Regions from separate parts of the Ureibacillus sp. FSL E2-3493 genome, predicted to be linked through region 2. Evidence: predicted binding sites of a transcription regulator. Region 2 holds the regulator's gene; the other holds the start of a gene.
What was found. The regulator NrdR, encoded in region 2, represses ribonucleotide reductase genes. The targets are predictions, from matches to a motif close to AACACNATATATNGTGTT.
Positions count from the first base shown of each region.

Region 1: MHH69_RS10185 (vitamin B12-dependent ribonucleotide reductase) is a predicted target of NrdR. The motif match lies at 2,679-2,696, and genes of this name have one in related genera.

Region 1 is NZ_JBBOPK010000001.1:1,990,699-1,995,141, forward strand. Features, by position in the region: gene MHH69_RS10185 (vitamin B12-dependent ribonucleotide reductase) at 57-2,630, opposite strand; gene MHH69_RS10190 (lipoate--protein ligase family protein) at 2,872-3,651, opposite strand; gene MHH69_RS10195 (rhodanese-like domain-containing protein) at 3,811-4,194, shown strand; gene gcvPB (aminomethyl-transferring glycine dehydrogenase subunit GcvPB) at 4,324-4,443, opposite strand, start outside.
Region 2 is NZ_JBBOPK010000001.1:2,396,639-2,401,081, forward strand. Features, by position in the region: gene dnaI (primosomal protein DnaI) at 1-766, opposite strand, end outside; gene MHH69_RS12350 (replication initiation and membrane attachment family protein) at 768-2,141, opposite strand; gene nrdR (transcriptional regulator NrdR) at 2,160-2,630, opposite strand; gene MHH69_RS12360 (IS1182 family transposase) at 2,856-4,424, opposite strand.

The sequences.
Region 1 (4,443 bases), 410 kb from region 2:
ACCGGAAACAAAACTCTTGACGTTTTGCTTCCGGTTATTTTATTTTACGCTATTTTTTATAGTCCACATTTCAACTGGGCACCACAGCTTGTACATGTGTTACAACCACCTAATTCTTCTACTGTTCCTTGACGACAAACAGGACAAGTATTCCCTACTTCGGAACCGATTGTAACGTTTGTAGTAGTAAGAGGGGCAATTGTATCCACTAATACAACGGGTTGTTTTTCAACGACTTTCTCTTCCAATACTTCATCAAAGGCTAATTGCTCATCATGGGATGATTCTGCTTTTAATGTAAGTACTTGTGAATCACGGCTACCATCTACGTAAACCGTTCCACCTTTTGCTCCACCTTTGTATAGACGTTCGTACACTTTTTGTACTTGCTCTACTGTGTAGCCTTTTGGTGCGTTTACTGTTTTAGAAATCGATGAATCTACCCAACGTTGGATAACACATTGTACATCCGCATGGGCTTCAGGCGTTAACTCCATCGATGAAATAAACCAATGTGGTAAATTGTTTTCATCTGCTTCTGGATGATTATTTAAATAATCTTGCACAATTTCAGCTTTTACTTCAATGAACTTACCAAGACGACCAGAACGGTAGTAAGTGAAGGAGAAGTATGGTTCTAATCCCGTTGCAACCCCAACCATCGTACCAGTAGATCCTGTTGGAGCAACCGTTAATAAGTGGGAATTACGAATACCATTTTCAAGCACTCCTTGTCGAACATGTTCAGGCATTTTCTTCATATAACCAGTGTTAATGAAGGCTTCTCTTAAACGTTTCGTTTCTTCTTCTGTTTCACCTTGTAAGAATGGGAAGCTACCACGTTCTTTACCAAGTTCGATAGATGTTTCATAAGCTGTTACAGCAATCGTTTCAAAGATTTTATCTACTAATTCATTGCCTTCAGGAGAGCCATACTCTTTTTCACAATAAATTAATAAATCGGCAAGACCCATTACTCCAAGACCTACTCGACGTTCACCTAACGCTTGTTTACGGTTTGGTTCTAAGAAGTAAGGTGTCGCATTAATGACGTTATCTTGCATACGTACTCCGATACGAACGGTTTCCCGTAGTGCATCGTAATTAACTGTTTTTGTTTCTATATTGGCAAATTGAGCTAAATTGACAGCAGCTAAATTACATACTGAGTATGGTGCAAGGGGTTGTTCTCCACATGGGTTTGTTGCAACCACTTTTTGACCATAGGCACGAGCGTTCGTCATGTCGTTCGCATTATCGATAAAGAAAATACCCGGTTCCGCAGCATATGTAGCACAAATATTAATTAAGTTCCACAGTTCTCGAGCTTTAATTGTTCGATAAGTACGAACTCCGTAACCCATTGCTTCCCATTCACGTACGTCCCCTACTTCATGCCATTTTTCGTTGTAAATAGCCATTTCTTCTGGAGTGTAGTTCGCAACATCTGGGAATCGTAATTCATAATCAGCGTCATGTTCAACTGCTTCCATGAATTCTTTTGTTAAAGTAACCGAAATATTAGCACCTGTTAAAAATTCCGGATTATGAACGCTATAAGTTCCACCATCACGTAATTTACTTTCTGCTTCTTTTATAATCGCTTCGTTGAAACCGCCAAGACCAGGAATTGCTTTATAGTTTACAATACCTTGGTACATCGCTTCCTCTTGTTGTGTTAAAGGTTTGAATTTTAACTTTTCCTTTGCTAATGAAGCAATTAACTCATCTTCTGTATTTTCAATTAAGTAACGAAGAATACGTGGGTTTTGCATTTTTGAAATAATGAATTCCACAATATCTGGATGCCAATCGGCTAACATAATCATTTGCGCCCCACGACGGCTACCACCTTGCTCTACAAGATGCGTAAGCTTAGCAATATCATCAAGCCACGATACGGATCCGCTTGATTTACCGTTTACACCTCGGGCTAATGTGTTACGTGGACGTAATGTTGAACCATTTGTACCAACGCCACCACCACGGCTCATAATTTCCATTACTTGTTTTCGATGATCACTAATACCTTCACGACTATCTGGTACGAAAGGCATTACGTAACAGTTAAAGAATGTAACATCTGTTTGAGAACCTGCTCCATACAATACACGACCAGCAGGAATAAATTTTAATGAAGCAAGCTGTTCATAAAACTTTTCAAACCATTTTTGTTTATTTTCTTCTGTTTCTTCAACAGCAGCTAATCCAGTCGCATTGCGTTTTGCAATTTGTTCGTAATAAATTTCAAGAGGCTTTTCAATTACGTCTAAGGAACGCACAATGATGCCTGTTTCTTGTTCAATTGGATTGTCTAATACATGGCGGTATTCTTCTTCAATTAATATTTCAGCTTTTTTTGCTTCCACATCGATTGAACGAATGAACCCTAATCCGCGCGCAGGAAACTTTGGATCTTCTTTAATAGTTAATACAACAAAATCTCCAGGCTTTAACGTTTTCTTTTCCGTATCCTTAAAGGAATAACGGTCAATCATAACCAATCTTGATACTCCCTTATGCGTAATATGCATGTCCGGTGTGATTGGATGTACTTGTGGGAAATTCTTGATGTCTTCATTTAGTTGTTCTACGAGGATGGTTGCATGCGTTTCACTTAACATTACCATCTGCCAGCCTCCCTTAATAAAATCTAGTGTTGTTTACATTGATAGAGACATACAACATATTGTATGCGAATAATATAAACAACACTAGATGTAGTTAATATTTATTTACTAGAAAAGATTACCTCATAACAAATATTGTTGCAAGGGGTTGATTTTTTTAAAAGTTGCCTGAACCCTTTAAATTCAATAGTTTAAACTCTATAAAAAAATTTTTCCGAAAAGAGAAACATACGTTCCTCTTTTATTTTTTGAAGTTCCACTCATCATTTAAATATTTTTTTTGTTCAAGTTCTTTCACATATTGCTTTTGTTTGTCCGATAATTCGTAAGGTACTAATTCAATGTCTAGTGCTTGCTCAAAACCTTTTTTAAACGCTTCTACACATTGTGGAATCGTAATTTGTTTATCTGTTAATTGATTAATGGCTACGGCCTTTTGAGGGAGTTTTTCACGCATTTTTTCTTTCATTTCTGGTGAAGAAAATTTAAAGAGGGATAACAATTTTTCTTCATCAAGATCTAATAATATAGCCCCGTGTTGTAAAATGACACCTTTTTGACGTGTTTGGGCACTACCTGCTACCTTTTTCCCTTCTACGACAAGTTCATACCAGCTTGGTGCATCAAAGCATACAGCACTTTTTGGTTTTTTTAAATCAGCCAGTTTTTCTTCTGTATCAGGAACACTAAAGTAAGCATCTAACCCTAAGTTTTGGAAGCCTAGTAATAAGCCTTCACTAAGTACCCGGTAAGCTTCTGTTACCCCTGCAGGCATTTCGGGGTATTGTTCAGTAACGATAATACTATAAGTCAGTTCACTTTCATGTAAAACGGCTCGTCCACCAGTAGGACGTCGAACAAAGCCAAGATTTTGCGCCTTTACAGCATCAAAATCAACATCCTTCTTCGCACTTTGGAAATAACCGATTGATAGAGTTGCTGGATTCCACTCATAAAATCTAATGACAGGAGGAATTTCTCCTTCACTATGGAAATCTAGTAAAGCTTCATCCAATGCCATATTATAAGAAGGACTGCATGGACCTGAATTAATAAAATACCATTTTGATTTCAAACCTATCATCTCCTCACACATAACTATCATTTTAACAAACTCATTGGACTATCGCTACTTTCTCTTTTATAATGGAATATGTAGAAAGAAAGGAGAAAGAAAGCAGTGACTGTACTTTATACAATTGCTATCATACTAGGCCTTATCATCGTATATGTTCTAGTCAATACACTGCGTTTAAAGAAAGCAGTGTCAAACTTAAATCAAGATCAATTTATCCAAGGCTATCGAAAAGCTCAACTAATCGATGTACGGGAAGCAAAAGAATTTGAAGCAGGTCATATTTTAGGTGCTCGTAATATTCCATCAACACAATTACGTCAACGTTATAAAGAAATCCGACCTGATTTACCAGTATATTTATACTGCCAAAACTCCGGACGTAGCGCCCGTGCTGCTTTATTTTTAAAGAAAAAAGGATATAACCAACTTTATCAGCTTCAAGGCGGTTTCAAAACTTGGACTGGTAAAATTAAAACAAAAGCTTAACCAATAATGAAAGGGGACATGCTCAAGCCATTGAGCTGTCCCCTTTCAAACGTTATAGAATGTCACTTGCACACCACGACAAAAAGTGTAGAGAGCCATTAAAATGACTCGATCTACACTAATTAGATTTTAAGCTTCTACTTTTGTATAACGAAGAATTGGAGTACGTGCCGCACGCGTTTCATCTAAACGGCTAATTACCGTTGTATGAGGTGCTTCTTGTACTAAGGAAGGATTTTCTTCCGTTTC
Region 2 (4,443 bases):
TCATACGATAATGTAAAATGGTACCGAGTATTTCATCTCTAGCCCAACTGGATAATGTTTCTGCACCTATATCATCCAGCATGAGCACTTGGGCCCGTTTCACATAATCCACTTTTTCATTTAACGATTGATCATGAATGGAATTTTTCATTTCCCGTAAAAATTCAGGAACGAAAACGACGACGGATTGAATTTTTAAAGTTGCTAATTCGTTAGCAATCGCACCTAGTACAAAGGATTTTCCAACACCAAACTGACCATATAAGTAAAAACCTTTTGTAGGCAGTTCATTCGTGCTTTTATATTGAGCAATAAAATCTGCCGCTTTATTGGCAATATTGACACGGGACGTATGATCAATTTGTAAATCTTTCAATGTTGCACTTAATACATCCTTTGGCATATGCATACTAGAAATCATCTGTTCAACTTCCCGGCGTTCATCTTCAAGTATTTTTTGCTGACATCTTTCATAACGAACATCTATCGTATTTTGCGAAATATATAATTTTGGTACAAAGCCTTTTAAATAGTTTGTACAATTTTCCGTATTGCCACAATGACAACAATCAATCGATTGACTAATATATTCCTGTAATTTAGGTAAACTTCTATCGACCATATCTGTCGTTACGATTTGATCATTTTCTGCTAGAAATTGTTGAATCTCACGGTTTTCCAATATTTCACGACGAATTTGGTTGTATCGTTCTTCAAAGGACGGTACTTTAATTGTTCTTTTTAATGATTGATTAATCGGTTCGATGTTAGTTCACCTGCCCATCTTGTACACCAAGTTTTTTTAATATTTTCAAACGCTCTTGCTCAAAATCAATAGCTTTCTGTTCTTGTTGCTCGTTTTCACTATTTTCTTCATTCCTTTTGTAAAACCATTCCGGAATGATTTCTTTACTTGCCCTCGCTTGCTTTTTATAGCCGGAAGTAGCCACTTGAGTTTTATTGTCGTTTTCATTTTTCCACTTCGTATATTTATCCCGTTCCGTACGAGCTAATTCCATCGCTTCTTTTGCAGTCTTTAAATTTTTCCTCATCCAATGATCTGCAATTCTTTCAACATATTTTCGAGGAAGCTTCATATCCGTTGTTAGCATAACATACTCCAACAATACATTGACTACACCAACGGGCATCCCATGTTTCACAATTAAATCTTCCGCCAATTGAACCGAAGATGGTAAAGGTTCCTTCCCATTATTAATATCCTTTAACACTTGAAGGGGTGGAGTCGTTTCCAAATACAATTGTAATTCTTGTTCCTTTGATATTTTTTCGGGCATTGGATGTTCCCTTTGAACAAAGGTTTTCTCTAGCTTTGGCGCTTCCTTCGATAAAGTTAATTTATAATAATCTGCTGCCGCCTTTTTTAATCGGTCATGAGAAACTTGCATATTATCATCCAATGCTAAAATCACAACCTTTTGCATATCCAACGGGGATAAATGATATAAAAATGCCAGTTTTGCTATCACTTCCTTCACATCCGTAGTAATACTACTGGAAGGAATCAGATTTTCTGAAAGACCAGACATTAACAAATTAAAATCAAATTGCTCATAGTAAAAAGGATAATTTTGATTTGGATTATTACTATTTGCCTCTATTACATCCTTTGGTATATTCGTATGGACAGGCTTGTACACATCCATAAACGAACGGGATACTTCCTTAAAGGATTGTTTATTCATCGGTTTAATAAAACGTCTTCGCAATTTCCGATATGCCTGTTCCCCAATTTTTGAAAATAAAAACATCGATAACAATGGGTCTTGGAAAAAGGAATGGGCATCAAGGGGTCGGATTAATTCGTATATAAAATGGCGACTATCTTCCTCATCCTTTCGCCATGTACGAAGTAATCCGATCGCCTCTAAAGCAATACGTGCTTCAAACACTTTTCCAATAGACATATTTAAAACGTTCATTAAATAATAATGGGTCATAGGCGTAGTATGTAAATCTTCCCCTTCTGCCCATAAAGTTAAATAGAGACTAATTGGTTCAGGACCTGTCAACGGTTGATAAAATAATGTTAACAGTTGGCGTTCATTTGTTGAAAGAAATTGAGGGAGACTAATTTCAAAATGATCTGTAGGCTGCACTTCTTTATACAAATGAACCATTTAATTCCCTCCACACATTCATTTTTTTATATCCGTTTGGCGATGTAGCAATTCTTTCAACTCAGAAATAAAGACGTTGATATCTTTAAATTGACGATAAACAGAGGCAAATCGAACATAAGCGACTTCATCCTCATGTGCCAATAGATCCATGACCTTTTCTCCTACATCTTCCGAACGGACTTCCGAATTGCCTATTCTTCTTAAATCCTTTTCAATAGTTAGGACAATCCCCTCTAACGTTTCTAAAGCGACCGGCCGTTTTTCACATGCTCGAATTAAACCACGCAATACTTTTTCCCGACTAAATTCTTCCCTGGAACCATCCTTTTTAACGACAATTAAAGGTGTTTCCTCGATTTTTTCAAAGGTTGTAAAACGAAAGCCACAAGACTCACACTCACGTCTTCGGCGAATTTCTTTATTGTCATCTACTGGCCTTGAATCCACTACCCTTGTTCCATTATATTGACAATCTGGACATCTCATAAAAATTTTTCTCCCGTCTCACTTTTAATTAGTAATCTTATTATAACAAATCTAGTTGTTCTAGAAAAATAGCTCTTCTTTGTGTATGCAAAACTACATTTTAATATATTTTGACAAATAAAAAAAGGAGGCTGGGACATAACTAGCTTCAAATAGTGGGAAAGGTGAATTTGAGGAAACTCAAATTCACCTTTCTCTATTTTTGTATGTAAATTCTTTTTTTCTTTAGTTAATGGCCATGAATTTTCTTAAATTCACAGCCATTAATGCGAGGCCCATTTCGTTTTCTACCTTCGATTTTCCTCGTACAGAAAATCGAGTGAAACGCAAATTAGCCTTCAAGAATCCAAAAACTGGTTCCACATCGATTTTGCGTCTTCGATAAATGGCACTTGTTTTCTCTTCTGAAAGCTTTGCTCTTACATATTCTTTTTGCTGTTCCCATTTTTCATTTACCATTAATTTTCGATTGTTGCCTTCTTTAGCTTTGGTACACGATGAACGGAATGGGCATCCCGAACAGTCTTCACACTCGTAAATTTTGAGCTTCCGTTGGAAGCCTGTGTGGTCATTACGGACAGAATAATATTGAAATTCAAGACGTTTTTGATTAGGACATGTATATGTATCGGTTTCTTCATCATACGTCCAGTTATCGGGATTAAATATGTTTTGTTTATACTTTTTCTTTTGTTCTTTCAAATACATACTATACGTAATAAGTGCTTCTCGTTTTCTATTCGAAAGGATATCATGAAAGTTTTGTTCACTACCGTAACCTGCATCTGCAACAATGTGTTTTGGTAACTCAAAATAATGCTGCTCAATCTCATCTAGAAATGGAATTAACGTACGTGTATCTGTTGGATTTGTATATATACTATAGGCAAGCGTATATTGACCTTCCGTTGCGATTTGTACATTATATCCAGCTTTTAATTGTCCGTTTTTCATATAATCATCTTTCATTCGCATAAACGTCGCATCTGGATCTGTTTTAGAATAGCTATTGCGTGTACCGAAGATTTCAAAGTCTCTTTCGTATTTTTGTTTACGTAGGACAAAATCAATCAACTGCTTGCGCACTTGTTTCGGGTATTTCCGTTCATTTCTTAAGGCTTTTCGTTCTGGAACATCTGATGATGTTTCAATTTGTTTATCATACTCAGTTACGACATCGTCCACTTTTTGAACCAATTGAGCGAGCTCTTCCAATGTTAACTGTTCATCGCTTTCACGTTGAATTTCAGGTATGATTTCACTCTCTAGTAACTCATTGTATAGCTGGTTTGACTTTTCAATTAAACTTTGATGATATTTTTCAATGGTTTTCTTCCAAACAAACGTAAATTTATTCGCATTCGCTTCAATTTTTGTACCATCGATAAAAATTGCTTCTTGATCAATAAGCTTTTCTTCAATCAATTGGCAACGGAATTGAACGAAACATTGACGAATTAAATCTTTCACTTCTGGTTGAATACGGAATCGGTTGATTGTACGGTAGCTTGGTTCATATCCTTGGGCTAGCCACATCATTCGGATACTGTCTTTTAATAGGGCTTCAATTTTCCGTCCTGAGAAGATAGATTGTGTATAGGCACATAAGATAATTTTAAGCATCATACGTGGATGATAGGCAGGACACCCCTCATTTCGTAGAAATGGTTCGAACGCTTCATGAGGGATACTTTCAACTAGATGATGGATATGGAAAGCAATATCATTATTTTGTAATTTTACTTCTAAATCTAAAGGCAAAACGAGTTGATTCATGTTATAATCTTTAAACATAAGGATCCTTCTTTCTGTA